3 regions of the Rhizobium sp. NZLR10 genome follow, and region 1 is predicted to be linked to each of the others. Evidence: riboswitches for the same ligand, from Rfam matches in the RefSeq annotation. Region 1 holds a riboswitch; each other region holds the start of a gene.
The links. A riboswitch is a leader RNA that binds a small molecule or an ion and turns the genes downstream of it on or off. The one in region 1 is predicted to bind cobalamin.
Positions count from the first base shown of each region.

Region 2: another riboswitch for cobalamin. It lies ahead of nrdH (glutaredoxin-like protein NrdH); the one in region 1 lies ahead of HJB82_RS07455 (ABC transporter substrate-binding protein).
Region 3: another riboswitch for cobalamin. It lies ahead of bluB (5,6-dimethylbenzimidazole synthase); the one in region 1 lies ahead of HJB82_RS07455 (ABC transporter substrate-binding protein).

Region 1 covers NZ_JABDWE010000003.1:372,502-380,487, reverse strand. Annotated here, with positions in the region: gene HJB82_RS07480 (cytochrome c family protein) at 1-340, opposite strand, end outside; gene HJB82_RS07475 (MYG1 family protein) at 541-1,464, opposite strand; gene HJB82_RS07470 (hypothetical protein) at 1,819-2,382, opposite strand; gene HJB82_RS07465 (ABC transporter ATP-binding protein) at 2,484-3,248, opposite strand; gene HJB82_RS07460 (iron ABC transporter permease) at 3,245-4,276, opposite strand; gene HJB82_RS07455 (ABC transporter substrate-binding protein) at 4,282-5,298, opposite strand; cobalamin riboswitch at 5,472-5,728, opposite strand; gene blh (bifunctional sulfur transferase/dioxygenase Blh) at 5,984-7,264, opposite strand; gene HJB82_RS07445 (cupin domain-containing protein) at 7,800-7,986, opposite strand, start outside.
Region 2 covers NZ_JABDWE010000034.1:6,366-14,351, forward strand. Annotated here, with positions in the region: gene nrdE (class 1b ribonucleoside-diphosphate reductase subunit alpha) at 1-1,620, opposite strand, end outside; gene nrdI (class Ib ribonucleoside-diphosphate reductase assembly flavoprotein NrdI) at 1,599-2,003, opposite strand; gene nrdH (glutaredoxin-like protein NrdH) at 2,017-2,238, opposite strand; cobalamin riboswitch at 2,508-2,733, opposite strand; gene HJB82_RS31165 (heavy metal translocating P-type ATPase) at 3,062-5,335, opposite strand; gene HJB82_RS31170 (helix-turn-helix domain-containing protein) at 5,407-5,829, shown strand; gene HJB82_RS31175 (TIGR03862 family flavoprotein) at 5,899-7,125, shown strand; gene msrB (peptide-methionine (R)-S-oxide reductase MsrB) at 7,151-7,633, opposite strand; gene HJB82_RS31185 (helix-turn-helix domain-containing protein) at 7,842-7,986, shown strand, end outside.
Region 3 covers NZ_JABDWE010000021.1:4,772-12,757, reverse strand. Annotated here, with positions in the region: gene HJB82_RS26270 (NADP-dependent malic enzyme) at 1-546, shown strand, start outside; gene HJB82_RS26265 (ribonuclease H) at 599-1,132, opposite strand; gene HJB82_RS26260 (DUF2865 domain-containing protein) at 1,285-2,382, shown strand; gene bluB (5,6-dimethylbenzimidazole synthase) at 2,387-3,076, opposite strand; cobalamin riboswitch at 3,118-3,303, opposite strand; gene HJB82_RS26250 (MFS transporter) at 3,660-5,075, shown strand; gene HJB82_RS26245 (HAMP domain-containing methyl-accepting chemotaxis protein) at 5,299-7,206, shown strand; gene HJB82_RS26240 (hypothetical protein) at 7,268-7,849, shown strand.

The sequences.
Region 1 (7,986 bases):
CGTCCTTCAGGCCGACAAACGCCATCTTCGTGCCCTTCACCTTCGCTCTCGGATTGTGCAGATAGTCACGCAGCACCGTCTCGTCCCAGACGAGACCGCCTTCGCCTGCCGCCTTCATGCCGGCCGAATAGGCGAAATCAGGATGCGTTCCCGCCTTCCTGCCAAACAGCTTGTTCAGCGACGGGCCGACCTTGTTCGTATCGGACTCGGCGATATGACAGGTCGCACATTTTTTGAAAACGGTGGCGCCCGCCGTCGCATCACCCTCCTGCGCCCCGGCGACAGCAGGGAAAAGGGCAGTCACAGCTGCACCAATCAGCAGAACAACACGGTAATCCATGGCAAACCTCATCCTCCTCAAGGTCGCCAGCCACTCACACCGTCCATTATCTCTCGCGTGTGGGTGGTGGTTGTTATGGCCCAAAGCTTAGTCCTTCGCGGATGCAAGTCAATCGCTTCCACATTTGGGTCACCTGAACGCCTCTGATACCAGGTGGACCCGACGCGGATAACTGCCACGCCAGCTGACGCCCTTTTTGACTACTCCCCGATCGAGAGCGCTTCCTTTACCGCCAACTCGGCCATGGCAAGCGTCGCCTCGCGGGTTCTGGCGGCGGCGATGAAGCGGCCGTTGTGGCAGAAGGTCGCACCCTCTATGCCGCAAACCGCCTCCAACTCTCCATTAGCAAGACCGGCCCAGGCTGCCGGCAGATCGGCCCTGAGCTCGAAACCCTGCTCGGCACGGCGGATGCCGGTCACGCACCAATCTTTTTCGCGCGGGTGGACGACGAACAGCAGGTGATCGGCGCCGGCCTTGACGATGGCGGGACGGAAGGGCATTCCTCTTGGCAATTCCAGAACACGCCCTTGCCCCGCAGCCTCGATCGCCCGATGCACCATCGCCTCGGCCCGCAGTTTTGCGGCACTCTGGGCGATCCTCGCCTCAACGAAACTGCGGGCAATGGCAAGAGCCGCATGGAAGGCGCGATCGTCTGCCTCGGGGTCCGCTTCGTCGAAAACCGGTTTCAGGGTCTCCAGCAGCGCCGGCAGCGTTAGCCCCGCCAGCGGTCCCGAGGGGCTGAGCGCACCGTTGTCGGTCAGATCGATCGGCAGCACGAAGCCGGCATCGAAAGAGCCATGCACCACATCGACATGTGTTTCGGGAAGGCCGGAGGCTGCGAGATAATCACGGCCGTAATGCTTCCAGATCAAGCCGAACGAGCTGTAAGGCTGGCCATCGTCGCGCAACGGCGCGCCGCGCTGGTGGTGATCGAATATCCCGGCATCGGGGTCGTAGACGCCGCCGACATCGTAGATGATCCGGTCTTTGCCCGGCGTGATCCATTCCGGCGCCCGGCTGCGGACGATGCGCGCCTGCGGGAAAAGCCGGGTCAGGATGACGCTCGACAGCAATTCGTCGGCATGGAAGCCACCGGAATGGGTGACGAGAAAATTGGGGATCATGAAAGGCCTTGTCGTTTTCGGCGGGTCCGCCTGGGTCAGCACCAGATAGCGGTTGGCGGATATAACGACAAGCCTCTATGGGATGAGGCTCTTGGACTTTGGCGTATTGGCGCCTGCAGTGACTGCCGCGGTGGAATAGCAAGAGCAAACCCCCGGCATCCCCGAAGCCTGGGCGCGGAAACCTCCAACGCCCCTCATCCTGATGCGCGTAGCCCACAGGGCGAAGCCTCGAAGGACGCGCTGCAGCGCTGCTCCTTCCGCTGGCGCACCCACCTCGCCCTTCGAGGCCTGTAAAGGTCGGCCGAAACAACTGCGCAGCGGTTTTGGCCGAACGACGTGCATGAAATCAGAGGCCTAAGACAGCGCCGGTCCCGGCTGTCTTGCAACCAGCGCACGGCCACCCGCCGCGCCGGCATGAAGGCAGATGAGCCCGATCGCAGCGATAGAATTGATCAGCAGGACATTTGCCACGACCGACGCCGAAAACGCGCTCTCGCCTGACGGAAGCACCGCCGTTGCGGCAAAGAGTACGCCTTCATAGGCAACGAAGCCGGCCATGAAGGCGCCAGCCGCGGTGACGGCAAGGTCCGCCGCGAGACGAAGCACTCCGAGCGCTGCCGCCAGAGATGCGATTGCAGCGATACCGATCGCCAAGCCCCAGGCATAACTGTCCCAAGTCTGGGGATAACCGAGCAGGAGATATCCGACCATCTGGTTGGCGAGCCAGGCCAGCAAAACCGCCGTCACCGCCATCCGCCGAGGAAGAATGACCGCTGACACCGCCGCCAAGGCCACGAAGGGCGTCACGCAGGCAAAAAGCAGGCTGAGAGCGACGCTAGCACCTGAAATGATGACGACCCAGGCGACCGCGAAACCGGGAACGACCGGGCGCAGGGGAAACTGATTTCTTTCGAGCATCGCGAAACTCCGTTCGACCGGGCGCCCGCGCCCCAGGAAATCATACGCCAGTCCTGGAAAAATGCCAGTAAGCCTCTCCCTGAGAACGAATTCCCAGCCGCTCAATCCATGACGTATTGGATATGATGCCGGCCATGCACGGCCGATTTCTGGACATGGGCGCGAACGCCGAAAACACGGGCGATCATATCCTCCGTCAGCACATGCTCCGGTGCGCCCGAGGCGACGACCTCGCCCTTCTGAAGCACCGCCAGGCTGTCGCAGAACATCGCCGCCAGGTTGAGATCGTGCAGCGCGACGATGCAGGTGATGCCGAGTTTCGAGATCAGTTGGAGAATGTCGAGCTGATGCTGGATATCGAGATGATTGGTCGGCTCGTCGAGCAACAACTCGCTCGGCGCCTGCGCCAGCGACCGCGCGATATGGACACGCTGGCGCTCGCCGCCCGACAGCGTCTGCCAGAGCTGGCCCGCCCGCTCCCCCATGTCGACCCGTAACAAGGCCTCATCGACCGCGGCATCGTCCTCCGCGCCCCAGGGCGAGAGCAGCCCGCGATGTGGCGTGCGGCCGAGCCGCACCGCGTCGCGCACCGTCAGCTGCGTATCGGTCGTCGACTGTTGCTCGACGAAGGCGATGCGCCGCGCAAGGGCTGCGCGTGACAGCGAGGCGATATCGTCTTCGCCCAGCCGGATGACGCCACTGCGGACCTTCCGCAGCCGGCAGATCAGCCTGAGCAGGCTCGATTTGCCGGAGCCGTTCGGCCCGAGCAGACCGAGCACCTTGCCCTTTGCCACCGTCAGGCTGACGCCGTTGACGATGACCGTGTCGCCGGCGGCGAAACTCACCGCATCGATGGTAATGCTCATGCACTCCTCCGGACGCGATAGAGGATGACGGCGAAGGCCGGCGCGCCGAAGAGCGCCGTGACGACGCCGATCGGCAGGACCTGCTGCGGGATGATGATGCGCGAGACGATATCGGCGCCGACCATGTAGATTGCGCCGCCGAGCGCCGTTGCCGGCAGCAGCCGCCGATGGCCCGGCCCGACGAGAAAGCGGGCGGCATGCGGAATGACGAGGCCGACGAAGCCAATCGAGCCCACCACGCTGACGACGCTTGCCGTCATCGCCGCCGTCAGGCCGAACAGCAGGATCTGGACGCGGCGCACGGCAATGCCGAGCGAGGCCGCCGCATCCGTGCCGAAGGAGAAGGCGTCGAGCGCCCTGACATGGACCATGCAGATGACGAAGCCGGCAAGCGCGATCGGCACCGAGAGATAGACATCCGGCCAGCGCACGCCGCTGAGCGACCCCAGAAGCCAGAACAGGATGCCGCGCGCCTGCTCGGCATTCGCCGATGTCGTCACTATGTAGGAGGTCAGCGCATTGAAGAGCTGCGAGCCGGCGACGCCGCAAAGGATGATGCGCTCGCCGGTTCCCCCCGCACCCGTCGCAAGGAAGCCGATCAGCAGAAAGGCGATGACCGCGCCGATGAAGGCGCCGCTCGACAGGCCGAAAACACCGTAGCCGAAGCCGAGGATCATCACGCACACCGCTCCCGTCGAGGCGCCGGCAGAGATGCCGAGCACGTAGGGTTCGGCCAGCGGATTGCGCAGCAGCGCCTGCAGCACGGCGCCACAGAGCGAGAGCGACGCGCCGGCGCTGGCCGCAACCAGCGCCCGGCTCAGCCGATAATCCCAGACGATGCCCTGGTGGATGCGGCTGAGCTCGAAATCCGTGCCGAACAGCCGGTTCGACACCGCCTCCGCCGTGGTCGCTAGCGGGATCGCGATCTCCCCGATCGAAACAGCGAGACTGATCATCAGGCCGAGAAGCAGAAAGGCAGAAATGGTGAGCGCGCCAAGCGCCCACCATCCGTGTTGTCTGACCGACATTGCCTTCACTGCGAGAGACCGAAGGACTTGATGCCGTTCGCCAAGGTCTCGATGCCGTCGATCGTACGGATCGTCGGGTTCATCGATTGCGCGTCCATCATCACGAAGTGCTCGTTCTTGACCGCGTCAAGCTCCTTGGTCACCGGGTCGTTCTCGAGAAAATCGATCTTGACCTTCGGATCGTCGGCGGCGTAGCGGCGCCGGTCCATGGTCGCCAACACGATAACCGCCGGGTTCACCTGAGAAATGGTTTCCCAGCCAACCAGCGGCCATTCCTCTTCGGTTGTCACGACATTCCTGGCGCCGATCGCCTTCAGGATATAGGCAGGCGCGCTGTTCTTGCCAGCGATGAAAGCATCGCCATTGACTTGCTTGCTGGAGAACCAGAAGACGATGGGCAGGTTCTTGCCCGATGCGCCTGATATCGACGCGACGGCATCCGCCTCGCGCTTCTTCAACTTGGAAATCAGCGCATCGCCGCGCTCCCTCACGTCGAAGATCTCCGAGAGCTCGGCGATCTCACGGTAGACCAGCTCCATCGTGAACAGCTCCTTGCGCACACCGTCGCCGCCATCGGTGTTGACCTTGGCGACGCAATCGGCCGGCGCGAGATAGGTATTGATCCCGAGATCCTGGAACTGCTCCCGCTTGCCGACGGAGCCCTGCGCGCCGACATGCCATTCGAACTCGGCCGCCACCAGGTCGGGCTCCCGCCCAACAACGGATTCGAAGCTCGGATCATTGTCGGCGAGACGCTTTATCTTGCTGTTAGCCTCGGCATATTGCGGCAGGACGGGACCTACCCAGACGGCCGTACCAGCAATCTTCTCGGCAAGGTCGAGCGAGAAGAGAATTTCAGTCATGCCCTGGCCGATCGAAACGATCTTCGACGGCGCCTTCTGGAACGTCACCTGCTGACCGCAATTGGTGATGGTCAAAGGATATTGGGTGGCGGCAAGGCTCGGTGCCGCAAGGCCGATCAGCCCGAAGGCAAATGTCATGGTGGCGAGAATCTGGCGCATGAAAAACCTCGATTGAAGAGAAAAAGCATGGTTATGCCGCACCCGCGGCCGAAGGCACGGTGATACGTGCGCTAACCGCAGGAGGCCCAATCGAGACGGATGCATGCCGAAATTCGGCGAAGGTTCAGAAGGTCAATCATGTCTGTTCCTTGTCCGGGCATCCCCGCCCGGTTGATTGGATCGTGATTGACGGCAGGTCTCCTGGCTTGCGGATATCCGTCGGTTCATCCGCCTTCCCGCGATATCTCGCAGTGGCAGGGCTATAAGCCCTTCAGAGATGGCCAGTCGCTGGCCACACCTGAGATGATCGACAATCCGCATACAGTTGCGGGGGCAGCCACGGTCTCGGTCCCTGCTGGGTCGTCCTTACCGTGTTCCCTATTAATCCCCTTGGAGTCATCTTCAGGGAACCGTCGCCCCCAGTTACGTCGCCTGCCCGCAAGACGTCAATGCCTATTGCGGAGGATTGGGTTCGTGCGGGTGAAAAATAGAGACGGAACGTAGGGGGCCTGTTGGCCGGTGTAATACCTGCATCCTCGCCTCCTCAGGATGAGGCTCTCTTGAGCGTTGGCGCCGCTTTCTCCCGTTCCCGCTGTCGTGAGCGCGGCATCCGCCAACGTCCCTGATGCTGATGTGCGCAGCCCGAGAGGGCGAAACCTCGAAGCACGCCGCACGCTACTTCTTGCTACAACGCATCCAGCGGTATCTTCAGATACCGCCGCCCATTTCCCTCCGGCTCCGGCAATCTGCCTCCCCGAATATTCACCTGTAGCGCGTGCAACATCAGTTTCGGCTTCGGCAGCGTGCGGTCGCGCGCCTGGCGCAGCGCCACAAAGCCGGCCTCGTCGATGCCTGATATATGCGGGTTACCGTTTTTCTGGGCGGCCACCTTGCTTTCCCAGCGCGCGTGGCGCCCGCCGGGCTGATAGTCGTGGCCGGAAAAGAGCCGGGTCTCATCGGGCAGCGACAGGATGACCTGGATCGAGTGCCAGAGGGCGCTGGCGCTGCCGCCGGGGAAATCCGTGCGCGCCGTGCCGGAATCCGGCGTAAATACGGTGTCGTGCACGAAGGCGGCATCGCCGATCAGATAGGTCACCGAAGCAAGCGTATGGCCGGGCGAAAACATCACACGGGCTTCAAGCCCACCGATCTCGAAGGTGTCGCCATCGGCAAACAGCCGGTCCCACTGCGAGCCGTCGGTTTCGAGTGCCGGCAAGTTGTAGATCTCCTTCCAGAGCACCTGGACGTCGGTGACATGGGCGCCGATCGCCGTCGGCGCGCCGGTCTTTCTCTTGAGGTAATGCGCGGCGGAGAAATGATCGGCATGCGGATGCGTGTCGAGGATCCACGCGACCGTCAGCCCCTCGCTGTCAATATGAGCGAGGATGGCGTCGGCATTCGCCGTTCCCGTCGCGCCCGACATCTCGTCGAAATCGAGCACCGGGTCGATGATGGCACAGCGTTTTGTCACCGGGTCTGAAACGACATATTGCACGCTGCAGCTGCGGGGCTCGAAGAAAGCCTTCACACCAGCCGCCTGCCCAGCCCGCTTTTCCAGCCAGCGGCGTGCGCCGGCAAGATCGAAGCCGAGTCTTTGGCCGAAGACCTCGACCTCTCCGGGCTGCATCCGCCCGTCGAGCACCTCTCCCAGCACATAGAGCGTCAGCGCCCGTGTGCCGCTCTTGCAATGAGCAACGACCGGCCCCTTCGCCTGCGTCATCGCCATCTGGAAAGCGCGGATATCGGCCTCGGTGATCTCGGCCCCTTTCACCGGCACGAAGCTGTAGGCGAGCCCCGCGGCAGCAGCAGCAGCCTTTTCCGCGGCATTGCCAGGCTGCCCCGGCTCCTCGCCATCCGGCCGGGCATTGATGACGCCGGCAAAGCCGTTTGCCGCAAAAGCGGCAAAGCCCGCGGCATCGGGCTGTCCCGTCACCGATATCAGCTCATTGACCCTCACGGATGTCATCGAAGCCCCCATGCTACCTGCATCATGCAGTATCGCATGTATATCGATACAATCTCACAAGTATATTGCCGAGCGCAAGAATAGCCGCCTGGCGTTCCCCGCGCCTGCGGCAAGTCCGCAAACCTGAATGATGCCGGCTACGCCATCGAAGCCGCCTTCAACCGCGCCTTCTCCCGCGCCTTCGCCATCCCGCCGGTCGCCTGGCGGGCGATGGCGCGGGAATAGAGCGAGAGTGGGCGTCAGACATCGAGCCGATAGCATTCACCTGGTCGGCAAAGCTTCCGCATCCTGCCCTTTTCCGCCAGCCCCGGCGCCCCCCAAGAGAGCCTCATCCTGAGGTGCCCCGAAGGAGCCTCGAAGGACGAGGCGGACGCTCGGCGCGGCGGCAATATTGATGCGGAGCAGTGCCGCCGCGTGTCCTTCGAGGCTCCGCCCTGCGGGCTCCGCACCTCAAGGATGAGCAGCGTTGGAGGACGCCGCCCCCATAAGCTCCGTTGTCAATCTTACGCAAGGCCGCGATGGTCGATCAGCGCCATCATGGGCTCTTCAATCCGAGCGCCAGCGTCATGTCGTTGATGATCCCCAATCGCGCTTCGATCACCGCGATTTTCGCGGGCGTATCAGCACCGAAGGCGTCGATATCGATGAACAATTGCTCACATCCGCCCGGCGTCACCATGCCGAACATCTGACCGGGTTCGTCGCTTATGTTTCGCCAGCTG
Region 2 (7,986 bases), on a different contig from region 1:
GAAGCTCGTGCCGCGTTCGACCGCGAGGAGGTTCGAGGCGCGGATTGCGTGGTAGGTCACCGTATAGAAATAGATATTGGTGAAATCGACGCCTTCCTCTGAGCCGTAAAAGATGCGTTCGCGGGCGAGATAACCGTGCAGGTTCATCTGCCCGAGGCCGATCGCATGGCTCTCGTCATTGCCCTTTTCGATCGAGGGAACCGAGGAGATATGGCTCATGTCGGACACGGCCGTCAGCGCCCGGATCGAGGTCTCGATCGTCTTGCCGAAATTGGCGGAATCCATCGCCGCGGCGATGTTCAGCGAGCCGAGATTGCAGGAAATATCCTTGCCGAGATGCTTGTAGGAGAGGTCGTCATTGTAGTCGCTCGCCTCGCTCACCTGCAGAATCTCCGAGCAGAGATTGCTCATCGAAATGCGCCCGGCGATCGGGTTCGCCCGGTTCACCGTGTCCTCGAACATGAGGTAGGGATAACCGCTCTCGAACTGGATTTCGGCGATCACCTGAAAGAATTCGCGCGCCTTGATCTTCTTCTTGGCGATGCGGGCGTCTGCCACCATCTCCCGGTAGTTTTCCGTCACCGAAATCTCGGTGAAGGGCACGCCATAGACGCGCTCGACGTCATAGGGCGAGAACAGGTACATGTCCTCGTTATTCCTCGCGAGTTCGAAGGTGATGTCAGGCACGACGACGCCGAGCGACAGCGTCTTGATGCGGATCTTCTCGTCGGCATTTTCGCGCTTGGTGTCGAGAAAACGCATGATATCGGGGTGATGGGCGTTGAGATAGACCGCGCCCGCGCCCTGGCGCGCGCCCAGTTGATTGGCATAGGAGAAGCTGTCTTCGAGCAGCTTCATCACCGGAATGATGCCCGACGACTGGTTTTCGATCTGTTTGATCGGCGCGCCGGCCTCGCGGATGTTCGTCAAAGACAGCGCCACGCCGCCGCCGCGCTTCGACAGCTGCAGCGCCGAATTGATCGACCGGCCGATCGATTCCATATTGTCCTCGACGCGCAGCAGGAAGCAGGAGACGAGCTCGCCGCGCTGTTTCTTGCCGGCATTAAGGAAGGTCGGCGTCGCCGGCTGGAAACGGCCGGAAATGATCTCCTCGACCACGTCGCGGGCAAGTGCCTCGTGCCCACGCGCCAAGGCCAGCGCCACCATGCAGATACGATCTTCGTAGCGTTCGAGATAACGCTTTCCGTCGAAGGTCTTCAACGTATAGCTGGTGTAATATTTGAAGGCGCCGAGGAAGGTCGGAAAGCGGAACTTCTTGGCATAGGCCTGGTCGAACAGGTCACGCACGAAATTGAAGGAATACTGGTCGAGAACCTCCTGCTCATAATAACCCTCGGTCACGAGGTAATCGAGCTTTTCCCGGAGATTGTGAAAGAACACCGTGTTCTGGTTCACATGCTGCAAAAAATACTGCTTCGCCGCCATGCGGTCCTTGTCGAGCTGGATCCTCCCCTCGTCGTCATAGAGGTTCAACATCGCGTTCAGCGCGTGGTAGTCGAGCGCTTCCGCCGCTTTCAAAGGGCGTTCGCCGGCGGGATGAGCAAAAGTGTTATGCGGTTTTGCGCCCGCATCCCGCGTCAGAGTTGTTCCCGTGTCCAAAATCGTTCCATTCCGTGTTTAACGTTGGCGACATCCGCTTCGGTGCCCAGCAGCTCGAACCTATAGAGGTACGGCACTTGGCATTTCTGTGAGATCACGTCGCCGGCGAGCCCATATGTCTCGCCGAAATTGCTGTTGCCCGCGGCGATCACGCCGCGGATGTGTCCTCGGCTCTCCGCATCGTTGAGGAAACGGATAACCTGCTTGGGAACGGCCCCCTTGCCCCCGTCGCCACTGTAGGTCGGCACAACAAGCACAAAGGGTTCACGGATACGGAATGCGTCTGCGGCACCTGTTGGAATGCGCGCCGCGCACATTCCAAGCTTGGCGACGAACCGATGGGTATTCTCGGACCGGCTGGAATAATAGACGATCAGCCCCATCGTTCGGCCTCGATCAGGAGAGCGCGCTGATCATGTCGGGACGGAAGCCGGCCCAATGCTGCTCGCCGGCGATGACGACGGGCGCCTGCATGTAGCCAAGGCTGCGGACGCGATCGAGCGCTTCGGCATCCTCGGAGATATCGACGATGTCATAAGCGACGCCCAGGCGGTCGAGGGCGCGGTAAGTGGCGGTACATTGGACGCAGGCCGGTTTGCTGTAGACGGTAATGGTCATGATATTCCTCGTGACGACGCGATTGGGACGCAGGGCATCGATCGGAAATCTCGCGATATCCGTCGAAACATTCTCTGATGGTTTGAACGATGCGGCCTGTTCAGCCGCCGGGCGTGATCCGCCCTCTGCTTAGCGCGGGTTGCGGCCTGAACTGAGATACTGACATGACTTCACCCCGAAGTGGCTCATGCGGAGGATCGAGCGGCCTTGCGAAACGCGACGCGGATATCATCCGCAGCCATGCAACGCGACCTTCCGGACTCCCCGCCCGTGGACGTTTTGTTCGAGGCAGGTCTCCTGGCTCACGGGTCAAAGCATCCTGCCCAGCCTTCCCGGAGCATTATGCTCCAGTGGCCTGAAATCGGACAGTTGCTCGCCGCTTACAGTTGCGGGGGCAGCTCCGGCATAGCCGCGCCATAATGGCGCAACGCACCGTATTCCCGTCTTAGCCTGCGATTCTCACGAATCGAAGGAACCTCGAACACTAGATATGGTACGCGAATCCAAATTCGCGTCAATGGATGGTTTGTGCATTGCGTTACGGCAGGTTTGAAATCACTGCATTCCTGTGAAAAACAGGGATAACGAAAGCTTAAGGAAAACAGGCGGTGGACAAGGCTCGAACGAAGAGAGCCGGTCTATGGCCGCTCTCAGTTTCATGACAAACCTCCCTCTCCGCCTCATCCTCGGCCTTGTGCCGCGGATCTACTGCCTATCGACCGGAGGCAGATGCCCGGGACAAGCCCGAGCATGACGAAAGAGGGGTTGGCGTCCGTTGTCAGCGGTCTACGGTGACGAGCGCCGCAAGGACGTTATCGGATGTTTACATCCTTACTCGAAGCAATCGCAGCGCGTTGATCGTCACCAGCACGGTGGCGCCGGTATCGGCGAGGATCGCCGGCCAGAGGCCGGTGATGCCGGCAATCGTCGTCACCAGGAACACCGCTTTCAGGCCGAGCGCGATGGTAATATTCTGCAGGATATTGCGCATCGTGCGTTTGGACAATTCGATCATCCTTGCCACGTCGCCGACGCGCCCGTGCAGCACGGCGGCATCCGCGGTCTCCAGCGCCACGTCGGTGCCGCCGCCCATGGCAATGCCGATATCGGCTGCGGCCAGCGCCGGCGCGTCGTTGATGCCGTCGCCGACCTTGGCGACGACGAAGCCCTCGCGCTTCAATTCGACGACGACCCGCTGCTTGTCCTCAGGCATCATCTCGCCGCGCCAGTCGATGCCGAGCATGCCGGCAACGGCTGCCGCCGTCCGCTTGTTGTCGCCTGTCAGCATCATCGCCTTGACGCCGGCTGATTTGAGCGTGGCAAGCCCGGCCTGCGCGTCCTCGCGCGGTTCGTCGCGCATGGCGATCAGCCCGGCCGCAACATTGTTGACCAGCAGCACCGAGACGCTCTTGCCCTCGTCGTTCAGGTCAGTGATGCGTGCCTCCTGTTCAGCACCGAGTGCGCCGCGTTCGCGGGCAGCGGGCGGCGACAAAAGATCCAGCGCCTCGCCGCCGGCTTTGCCGCTGACCCCCTTTCCCGGCAGCGCCTCCAGTTCGAAGGCCGGCGGCATGGGAACGCCGTCCGCCTTGGCGCGGTTGAGGATCGCCAGCGCCAGGGGATGGCTGGAGCCCTGCTCCAGCACCGCCGCGCGCGACAAGACTTGCGCCTCGCTCAATCCGAAAGAAATGATATCAGTCACCTGAGGTTTGCCTTCCGTCAGCGTGCCCGTCTTGTCGAAGGCGACCATCGTCACCTTGCCGAGCGTTTCCAGCACCGCGCCGCCCTTCATCAGCAGCCCGCGCCGCGCACCCGAAGAAAGCGAGGCGGCGATCGCCGCCGGCGTCGAGATGACAAGCGCGCAGGGGCAGCCGATCAAGAGGATGGCAAGGCCCTTATAGATCCATTCGCCCCACGACCCACCGAACAACAGCGGCGGAACGATCGCGACAAGTGCGGCGACCACCACCACGCCGGGCGTGTAATAGCGCGAGAACCGATCGATGAAGCGTTCGGTCGGCGCCTTCGATTCCTGCGCTTCCTCCACCAGCTTGACGATACGGGCGATGGTATTGTCGGCTGCGGCCGCGGTGACGCGAACCCTGAGCACCGCATCGCCATTCACGGTTCCGGCAAACACAACGGCATCGACGCCCTTGCGCACCGGCGTACTCTCGCCCGTCACCGGCGCCTCATCGATCGCGCTCTCGCCTGAAATGATAACGCCGTCCGCCGAGATACGATCGCCAGGACGCACCATGATAATCGCGCCGACGGCAAGGCTTTCCGCCGGCACCTCCCGCGTCTGGCCATTGTCTTCGAGCAGCGCGCTCTTCGGCACCAGGGCCGTCAGCGACTGGATGCTTTCGCGCGCCTTGCCCGCAGCCACCCCTTCCAGCAATTCGCCGACGAGGAACAGGAACACGACAGTTGCCGCCTCTTCGCCTGCATTGATGATGACCGCGCCGACGGCGGCGATCGTCATCAGCATCTCGATCGAAAACGGCGTGCCGGAGAGAGCCGCCATGACGGCGCGCCGCGCGATCGGCACCAGCCCGACCAGCATGGCCACGATGAAGGCATAGGATGCGATCGCCGGCACCAGATGGTCGATAGCATAGGCAGCAACGAGTGCGGCACCCGAAAGGATGGTCAGCCGCCCCTTCTTGCTCTGCCACCAGGGACCGGTCATCGGCGCATGGTCGTGCCCATGCAGCCCCTCGATTTCCTTCTGGCCATGGTCGTGGTCATGATCGTGACCTGCGTGATCATGGCTGGCATGATCGTGATCTCCATGGTCATGGCCCGCATGATCGCCATGATCATGTCCGTGGTCGTGATGATCGTGTGCGCCGTGGCCTTTCGCCGGCGTCGTGCTTCCGGCAAAGGGCGAGACCGAATAGCCGAGCCCCGTCACCTTCTTCTCGATCGCCTTGAGATCGCTGTTGCCGTCGTGCCGGACGGTCATCGTTCCCGCCATCACCGAGACCGAAACATCGGCGACACCCGCCACGCGCCTGACGGCCGTGTCGATCTTGGTCGCGCAGGCGGCGCAATCCATACCGCCAACCCGGTATCGTGTCTCGTTCGTCTCAGCCATGAACCGCTTCCTTGTCAAACAGAAGCATCCCTCCTACATCCTCTAGCGGCTAGAGGTGCAAGAGGAAAATCATGAAAAAGATCACGATCGGCGAAGCTGCACGCCAAAGCGGCGTCAAGGTGCCGACGGTGCGCTATTATGAGAGCATCGGCCTGCTTGCGGCCCCGAGCCGCAGCGAAGGCAACCAGCGCTCCTTCGAGCCTGCCGATATCAACCGCCTCGCCTTCATCCGCCACGCCCGTGAATTGGGCTTCGAAATCGAGGCCATCCGCGCGCTGCTCACGCTGCAGGATGATCCGCACCAGTCCTGCGCCTCGGCCGATGCCATCGCCAAGGCCCGCCTTATTGAAGTCGAGCAACGCATCCGCAGCCTGATGGCTTTGAAGGCCGAACTGGAAACCATGGTGGAAGGCTGCGGCCACGGCCGCGTCGACCAATGCCGCGTCATCGAGGTTCTCGCCGATCACGGCCAGTGCACCCATCCGCACCACTGATTTCCATCCTTGCAGGCAAGGCGCGCCCGCGCCAAAACTGCACGCAGAAAGAATCAGGCGAAGACATCCATGAACCAGAAGCGGATCGCGATTATCGGTGGCGGCCCGGCCGGCCTTGCGGCTGCCGAGCTGCTTTCGCTGTCCGGCCATGCGGTGACGGTCTATGACGCCATGCCGACCTTCGCTCGCAAGTTCCTGCTGGCCGGAAAGTCGGGTCTCAACATCACCCATTCCGAGGACTATGGCCGTTTCACCACGCGCTTCGGTGCGGCAGCCGCCCGCCTGCGCCCCGCGCTTGATGCCTTTACCCCCGATGATATCAGAGATTGGGCAGCAGAGCTCGGGACAGAGACCTTCGTCGGCTCGTCCGGCCGGGTTTTTCCGAAGGTGATGAAGGCCTCTCCCTTGCTGCGTGCCTGGCTCAGGCGGCTGGAGACGCAAGGGACCACGCTTCGCACCCGCCACCGCTGGATCGGTTTTGCCGAAGAGGGTTTTGCCTTTGAAACGCCCGAGAGGCGGCGCATCGTCGATTGCGACGCGGCCCTGCTGGCGCTCGGCGGCGCAAGCTGGCCGCGCCTCGGCTCGGATGCGCGCTGGCAGCCCTGGCTATCGGAGCGGGGCGTTGATATCGACGCTTTTAAACCCGCCAATTGCGGCTTCGTCGTCGACTGGAGCGAAAGCTTCCGCGCACGTTTCGCCGGCGAGCCGGTAAAATCGGTCACCGCCACATCCGAAGCCGGTACCTTTCCCGGTGAATTCGTCATCACCACAAGCGGTATCGAGGGCAGCCTCGTTTATGCCAATGCCGCAGCACTGCGCGACCGACTGCAGAGCCACGGCGACGCCGCCCTGACACTCGATCTCGCACCGGGCCGAACGGCCGAAAGGCTGACCCGCGACCTGGCGCGGCAGGACGCCAAATCGAGTTTTTCAAACCGCCTGCGCAAGGGCGCGGGCCTCGACGGCGTCAAGGCGGCGCTGCTGCGGGAATTCACGCCGGAGTGTGACCGACGCGACCCCGAACGCCTGGCCGCTATGATCAAGGCCCTGCCGCTTCCGGTTCTCGAAACCCGGCCGATCGGCGAGGCGATCTCCTCGGCCGGCGGCATCCGCTGGAGCGGCATCGACGACAGCTATATGTTGAAGGTGCTGCCCGGCATCTTCGTCGCCGGCGAGATGCTCGACTGGGAGGCGCCGACTGGCGGCTATCTCCTCACTGCCTGCCTGGCGACCGGCCGGGCCGCGGCACGCGGCATCGAAGCCTGGCTGCAAGGCACTGGCGCTCGCCAGCACTGAGGCAGCAAACAAGCCCTTCCTTCGATCAGGCCGAGGCTGGATGAAATGTCATGACAAGGCCGTTCATGCAGTAGCGAAGCCCGGTTGGCTTCGGACCATCATCGAAGACGTGGCCGAGATGGCCGCCACAACGGCCGCAATGGACTGCCGTGCGCGCCATGCCGAACGTCGTGTCGTTGGTGGTGCCGACGGCATGGTCGAGCGGTGCCCAAAAGCTCGGCCAGCCGGTGCCGCTGTCGAATTTGGTCGCCGAGGAAAAGAGCTTTTGGTCGCAGCCGGCACAGGCGAAATTGCCCTTCCGCTCCTCATGCAGCAGGGCGCTGGTGAAGGGAGCCTCCGTCCCCTCCTGACGCAGGATGACAAATTGATCCGTCGTCAGCAGCTTGCGCCATTCCTCCTCGGTGTGCGTCACCGCAAACGTCTCGCCGGCGATCGCCTTGCCGGCCCCCAAGCGAACCGTAAGCGCTCCGAAAGCGGCACCCATCAGCAACAATCGTCTGTTTAACATGGTCGGGATCTCCTCGCCTTGCACATCTGTTTCTGCACAGGATTACGGGCGAGAGCGGTCTTTTGTTACACTCTCTGCGTCCAAACACCGAAATGTGATTCCGCCACCTTCGTCTGGAAAACCCGCACGCTGATGACCGTCAGGGCCGGCTGATTGCAAACCGGCCGCTTTTCCATCAGACTATGCTGAAGTTCCGTGGGAGGAGCAGATGCACGAACACTCAGCACACGCCGAGCATGTCTACACCTCTGCCCAGCGCGATTCCGCCGCGGCGAGTTCCCCCGTTGTCGCCTCCTGGCGGCGATGCATGACCATGCACCAGCTCGCTCCGGAGGACGAACGGGCGCCGCTGC
Region 3 (7,986 bases), on a different contig from region 1:
GTTCGTGATTTCTCGGCCCTCAGCCTGATGATCTCACAGCGCGGCGCCACCTTCTTCACCGATACCTACGTCACCTTCAATCCGAACGCCGAAGAAATCGCCGAGGCAACGGTGCTGGCGGCCGAGGAAATCCGCCGTTTCGGCATCACGCCGCGCGCTGCCCTCGTTTCGCATTCCAACTTCGGCTCGCGCGAATCCGAAAGTGCCACAAAGATGCGCAACGCCCTGCAGCTTGTGCGCGAGGCCGCCCCAGATCTCGAGGTCGACGGCGAGATGCACGGCGAAAGCGCCATCACCGAAGCGCTGCGCAAGCGCGTCATGCCGGATACGACCCTGCACGATGAGGCAAACCTGCTGGTCTTCCCGAACCTCGACGCCGCCAACATCACGCTTGGCGTGGTGAAGTCGATGACCGATGGTCTGCATGTCGGCCCGATCCTCCTTGGCACCGCCCTGCCTGCCCACATCCTTGCCCCCTCGGTCACCTCCCGCGGCGTCGTCAACATGGCGGCGCTGGCCGTCGTCGAAGCATCGCAACCGGCTTAAGCCGGTTGCCGGCAAGCAAACGACAGGCGCTTGAGACCGGCCCGACGCCCTGTCAACCACCCTCTATCGACAGGCGTCCTCTGCCCGCGAGCGCATCCGCGCGTTCGTTGCCGATAATCCCTGAATGACCCTTGCACCAGGCAATGGTCACCAGGGCGTTCCGGGATAATTGAAGATCGATCGCTTTCCAGAGTTCCGCATTATCGATCGTTCGCCGTCGGCCATGTCCATTCGGGCTGCTTTTCTTCCAGCCATTGTTCTTCCAGATATGTCGCCGGCTGTTACAGCCTTTGACGGCATAGACGGAATCGGACCAGATGGTCGCAGCTTCGCCGGTTGTTTGGCTGTTGATCCACATGGCCGCCCTGAGAACGGCGGTCAATTCCATCGAATTATTGCTGGAATCTCCAACGCCACCTAAGTCCGCCGCGATTTCCACCGCATCGCGATAAGCGACAAACGACCAGCCTCCATGCCCGGAACCGGGCTCAAAACAACCGTCCGCGAAGACGTGAAGGCCGTGTTGGGTTTCCGCTACGCCTGATGTCGGTGCTGAGGGTCGGATCTCGTCGGGAATGCCTGTCATTTTAACCGAGTCCCAGGCGATTGCTGGATAAGATTACGAAAATACGGTGGGATTTTCTCTGAGCTTATTAAGAGAAATCCGTTAAGGGAAAACGCGCGGCCGTTGACGTCGCATTCGACCCACCGACCGTTTGCTCATTCCGGGACGACGCCGTGAAACGCCGAAACCTGTCTCTCGCCGTCCTCCTCGCTTTCTCAGCGCCCGCCGCCGCGCAGACTAGTGCCGTCTGTGAGGACCTGCGCGGCCGTCTCGCCGACCTGCCGCGATCGATCGGCAATGGCAACGGTCCGGAAGCCCGCCAATATTCCAGCGCCATGGCCGAGCAGAACCTCGAGCTGCGCAAGGTTCGCAACGACCTGCGCAGTTACGGCTGCACCTCGGGCAGCATGGTGGTGATCGGCGGCCAGAATGCCGATTATTGCGCCGAGCTCTCGGACTCCGAAGCCCGAATGATCGACAATATCGGTTACCTCCAGGATCGCCGCAACGAGCTGACCGGCCGGAACGGCGCCGATGACGGCGCCCGGCGGGAGCTGATGTCTGCGCTCGATAGCAATGGCTGCAACAGCGAGAATTTCTATGCGCCTGACGAGCGCAGCGCCAACGACCCTGCCCCGAGCGTCGAGGAACAGGCGATGCGCTCCGATACCTTCATACCGCTCGGCGGTGGTGAGGAGGCCGACCCGCGCTACGGCCTGCCGCGAGCCGAGATGCTGTCGCCGGTCAGCACCATGTGCGTGCGCAGCTGCGATGGCGGTTTCTTCCCGATCAGCTCGAACGCCACTTCGGTCGATTTCGGCCGCGATGCCCAGACCTGCGCCAAGATGTGCCCGGGGATCGAAACCCAACTGTTCTATCGCGAGGTGACGAGCACCGAAGCCTCGAACATGATCTCGGTCGCGACCGGCACACCCTACAGCGCCATGAAAAACGCTTTTGCCTACAAGAACCGCACGCCCGGCGAAAAGACCTCCTGCGCCTGCAATCTCACCGCCTATTATGACGAGATGCGCGGCAAGCAGGCGGTAAGCCAGCCGCCGCAACAAGGCTCGATCACCACCATCCACACCAATCCGCCGGTGAAGGATGGTACGGCTGCCGCGCCGCAGCCATCCGTGCCGGAGCGCCCGTACGACCCAACGCAGAACAAGGTCCGCCAGGTCGGCCCGCAGTTCCTTGCCGGTGACCAGGGCTCGATCGATCTCGCCAATCCTGCCGCACCTGGCCCCCAACCCCAGCAGCAGCAGTAATTGGCTACGGCTCGGTCCGCCCCCAGCCGTCGTGGAAGACGAGTTCCTCGAGCGGCAGCCGCTGCCGCCAACCTTTGACGGAGAGTTCCGGCTGATCATAGAGCCGATCGACAAAACCGGCGCAGAGCCAGGCGACCACCTCGATATGCTCGGGTATGCCGAGAATCGTTTTCAGGTCGCCTTCGTGAAAGATGCTGACCCAGCCGATACCGATCCCTTCGGCGCGCGCCGCAAGCCAGAGATTCTGGATGGCGCAGACGGTGGAATAGCTATCCATCCGCGGATTGTGCGTCCTCCCCAGCACCACGCTGCCGCTGCGCGTGGGATCGCAGGTCACGCAGATGCCGAGCGGCGCCTCTGCGATGCCTTCGAGCTTGAGGGAGCGGTAGGCCTGCTGCCGTTCGCCCTCAAACATCAATGCCGCCTCTTCGTTCGCCTTGGCAAAGGCATCGCGGACGCGCGCGCGCACCGTTGGACTTTTCACCAGAATGAAATTCCACGGCTGCATGAAGCCGACGGAGGGTGCGTGATGAGCGGCCGTCAGCAGCCGTTCCACGACGTCGTCCGGCAAGGGGTCAGGCAGGAACTGGCTGCGAACGTCGCGCCGCGTCAAGATCGCATGATAGACGGCCTCGCGTTCGGCCAAGGAAAAACCGGACGCCGCCGGAAGGGCATCCTCATCAAAGGGTCGCATCGTCAAATCCCCAACAACGCAACCGCCCGCCGTCCGCGCGGGTTGGGTCTATCTTGCCAGGCCGGTCTTCTGACTTGGCGTCATCCGTCTGCCGCAGCCTTCCCGGCAAAGCCAGTGGCATGATTAGCGGCAGACGTCAGCCTTACAGCGTTGGGCACGTTCCGGTCTTGCACCGGATTCCCGATTCTCCCGCCTGGCCGGCGGGCACCTGACGGCGCATCTATTTCAGGAAAGCAGCGCTACGGCAAGCCGGGAGTCCCCTTCTCCCCAGCGGGGAGAAGGTGGCCCGAAGGGTCGGATGAGGGGGCCGCACGGCACACCATTCATTGCCCTTCGCCCGCGCTCACCGCATTCGCGACTTCGCCGCTCACCCCCTTGTATCTGCACGTTAGAGATTTTGTGCGATGGAACCCTCTCCTAAACAGCAAGAAACGGACACCCATCTGATTTGATCACCCGCGTCGGTTTGAAGCGGCTCGGCAGGCCGCAGCGTCGATTGTTTCTATATCCTAGCCGCTGGCGAAGGCGTATGGCTGAACAATCCACACCAGCATCCCGGTTGCCCGTGCCCCGCTTCACCCCGATGATCCTTGCGGTCGCCCTGTTCATGGAACAGATGGATTCGACCGTCATAGCCACCAGCCTGCCGGCGATCGCGGCCGATATCGGCACCTCGCCGATTGCGCTGAAGCTCGCCGTCACCAGCTATCTCGTGGCGCTGGCGATCTTCATCCCGATCAGCGGCTGGATGTCGGATCGGTTCGGCGCGCGTAACATCTTCCGTTTGGCGATCTTCGTTTTCATGATCGGCTCGGTCGCCTGCGCCTTTTCAAACTCGATCGCGGCCTTCGTCGTCGCGCGGCTGATCCAGGGCGCCGGCGGCTCGATGATGACGCCGGTCAGCCGCCTGCTGCTGGTCAGGGGAACGCCGCGCCACGAACTCGTCGATGCCATGGCCTGGCTGACCATTCCCGCGCTGATCGGCCCGATGATGGGCCCGCCGATCGGCGGTTTCCTCACCACCTATCTCAGCTGGCACTGGATCTTCTGGATCAACGTGCCGATCGGCGTGCTCGGCATCATCCTCGTCACGCGTTTCCTGCCGGCGGTCGGGCGGCGCAGCCCGCGGCCGATGGATTTTCCGGGCTTCTTCCTCTGCGGCATCGGCTTTTCCGGCTTCGTCTTCGGCCTGTCGGTGATCAGCCTGCCGGCCGTGCCCGTGATCTACGGGTATGTCACGGTGGCTATTGGCATCCTTGCCGGCCTCCTCTATCTCCTCCATGCCCGCCGCGCGCCCTATCCGCTTCTCGATCCGAAGATGTTCCGCTACCCGATGTTCCGAGCAGCGATCCTCGGCGCCTCGAATTTCCGCATGGGGCTCGGCGCTCTGCCTTTCCTGATGCCGCTGATGCTGCAGCTCGGCTTCGGCCTGACGCCGCTGCAATCAGGCTCGGTCACTTTCGTCAGCGCGCTCGGCTCCATGGGCTCGAAATTCGCCGCTTCGCGCACCTTCAATGCCTTCGGCTTCCGCACCGTGATATCGATCACCACCTTGCTGGCGGCGATCTTCCTCGGCATCAACGGCCTCTTTACCGTCGAAACGCCGCTGTATTTGATCATGGCCTGTCTGCTGATCGGCGGCCTGTTCCGCTCGATGGCCTTCTCGGGCGTCAACGCCATGGCCTTCGGCGATGTCGATGACGCCGACAGCAGCCAGGCAACCGCAATCAACGCCGTTGCCCAGCGGATCTCCATGGCAATGGGTGTGGCGATTGCCGGAGGCATCCTCGAAATTTCGAGCAGCTTCCACGGCGGCAGGCTGCTGGTATCGGATTTCCACATCGCCTTTTTCAGCGTCTCGGCGATTTCGGCGCTGGCCTGCATCACCTTCCTGCGCCTGCCGCGCGATGCCGGCGCCGAACTGACGACGCGCCGCCGCAAACGCCGCCAGCCCGAGCCCGAGCCCGAGCCCGAAGAGGCAATCGCGGAAAACAGCTGAGCAAGCCAAATCCCCGGCGGGCGCAATGGCGGATACGTGTGCTCCGGCATCCCTTTCCACTTTATGATTTATTCACACATCAAAGACACACTGCGTTTGCGCGTTTTGGGTTGCTATCAGACATGGGCATGAGTGCTCGTGATGTGACCGTCAGCGGCGATGCCCGTGTTGATACGCCGGTCGGGAACATCGCCGACCGAGCCGCAATTCCAGGCCCCGCGGAATGTTCCAATTTTTGAAAACGATGCCTCTGACAGCCAAGCTGGCGGCGATTATCGTTGCCGTCAATCTTTGCGGCATTTCCGCCTTCGCCACCTACACCTGGATGTACGAAACCAAGGCGTTAATCGACGGCGCCAAGGCAAACTGGTCCAAGGATGCGGAGCAGTTTGCGTCGCTGGCCGCGGGCGGCGTGAAATGGGGCAAGGCCAACGCCGTGCGTGAGGCCTATTCGCTTTACCGCGACGATCCATCACTCGATCTTGTGCAGTTTGCCGCCTTCAACGCCGAACCTTCGGCCGTCGATACCTGGACACGCGACGGCATCAGCGGCTTGCCCGCACCGGCCGATCTGGCAAAGAGCCTGAGCGCGAAGCCTGAGAAAACCACGATCGACGACAGCGGAATATCTGCCGGCGTTGTGACGATCATCGCGCCGCTTCCGTTGGATAAATCGGGCAAGGCGACCGGTTATGTCGTTACGAACTGGTCTGTCGAAAAAATCGCTGCCGAAGTCAGGCAGAAGGTTCTGATTTCGCTGCTGACGCAGTTCATGATCACCGCCATGGCCGTTGTCGCTTTCCTTCTCGCTATGCGCAGCCTCGTCGGCCGGCCGATCCGGATCATCAGCGAACGGATCAGCGCCTTGCAGAAAGGCGATCTGGCCTCTCCCGTCACCTACAGGGAAAATGGCGATGAGATCGGGTTCCTGGCACGTGCCTTGGAAGTCTTCCGTAACGAGGCAATTGCCAAGGTCGAGAGAGAGCAAGCCGCTGCCGAGCAGAGCGCCTCGTTCGATGTCGAACGGGCACGCAACGCATCGTTGACGGAAGAGGCCAACAACGCTCAGCGGCTGGTCATGAACGCGCTCGCCAATGAATTGGAAAAGCTTGCCGCCGGTGACTTCTCGATACACTTGGCCGATCTCGGCCCCGAATTCGATAAACTGCGGCAGGATTTCAACCGCATGGTCGAAGCGGTCGCGGCAGCACTGACGGAGATCAAGACCGCTTCCGTTGCGGTTGAAGGTGGGTCAAGCGAAATAGCCTTCTCCGCCGATCAGCTCGCCAAGCGAACCGAGCAACAGGCCGCAGCCTTGGAACAGACCGCCGCCGCACTGGATGAGGTGACCACCACGGTCAGAGCATCGTCGCAACGGGCCGAAAATGCCGGGAAGCTTGTCGAGGAGACAAAGCGCAGCGCTCATGTCTCAGCGACCGTGGTTCGTGACGCGATCGGAGCGATGGACCGGATTCAGACCTCGTCGAGCCAGATCGGCCGGATCATCGGCGTCATCGATGAAATCGCCTTCCAGACGAACCTGCTGGCGCTGAATGCCGGCGTCGAGGCGGCGCGCGCCGGCGAAGCCGGCAAAGGGTTTGCGGTCGTGGCGCAGGAAGTGCGGGAACTCGCCCAACGGTCTGCCAATGCGGCAAAGGAAATCAAGAACCTCATCAATGTCTCCGGTCAGGAGGTTGCAGCAGGCGTCGGGCTGGTGAATGAAACCGGCGATGCCCTGTTGAAGATCGAGGAGCAGATCAACCGCATCAGCGACAGTATCGCTTCCATCGTTCAGTCCTATCGCGAACAGGCGACGGGTCTGCAGGAAATCAACGGCGCGATCAACCAGATGGATCAGGCGACACAGCAGAACGCGGCGATGGTCGAGGAAACCAACGCGGCCTGCCAGGAGCTGCTGACCCAGGGACGCCTTCTGCAGGACTCAGCCGGCAGGTTCACTGTTGGCACCTCTGCCGCCAGCCCGCCCAAAACCGCTCAGCCGAGCATTCGTCAATCTCGCCCCGAGCTCAGGGCCCCCGAGCTCAGGGCCCCCGAGCCCAGGGCCTTTGTGCAGCGGCACGCAGGAAATGCCGCCGTCGCCGCTGCTCCCGGTGCCTGGGAAGAGTTCTGACCTCACCTTCGTTCAATGCGCTTTTATTCCACAGCATCCCATAATCAGGAAGGGAACAGTTATGAAGAAAGTCGTCTCCGCATTTCTTTTGGCCTGCACCGCAATTGCAGCGTCGACCGGCGTATCCATGGCGCTGGATGCGAAGCTCGCCCCGATCTCCGACTACGTGACGAGTGACGTAAAGCCCTGGCTGAACGATCCGGTCGTCATCGAGGCTATCAAGGCGCAGAACGCCGCAAACGCCAGTTTGGGCCAGGGCGATATCGACGCCCTCGACAAGAAGTGGCGCGCCGAGGTCGATGGCTCAGACCATTCGATGATCGACGGCGTGCTCGGCAATGCGCTGTCAAAATTCCTTCAGGAGAAGAAGGCTGCTTCAAACGGCAAGATTGCCGAGGTCTTCGTCATGGATGCAAAGGGGCTGAATGTCGGTCAAAGCGATCCCACGTCGGATTACTGGCAGGGTGACGAGGGCAAGTTCCAGAAGTCCTTCGGAGCCGGCAAGGACGCTGTTTTCGTCGACGATATCGAAAAGGACGAATCGACCCAGGCACTGCAGTCGCAGGCAAGCGTCACGATTTCCGACGACAAGGGAACGCCGATCGGCGCCATCACCGTCGGCGTGAACGTTGACGCCCTATGATCTCGGGATCTGCATTTAATTTGTCACCGTAATCCAGACCCAACATCGCCCAGCAGCATGCGCTGTTGGGCGATTGTTTAAGCCTCCTGCAGCGGCAATTGTGCCACAGCTGAGCGCCCGGCTTTTGCGCCGCAAAT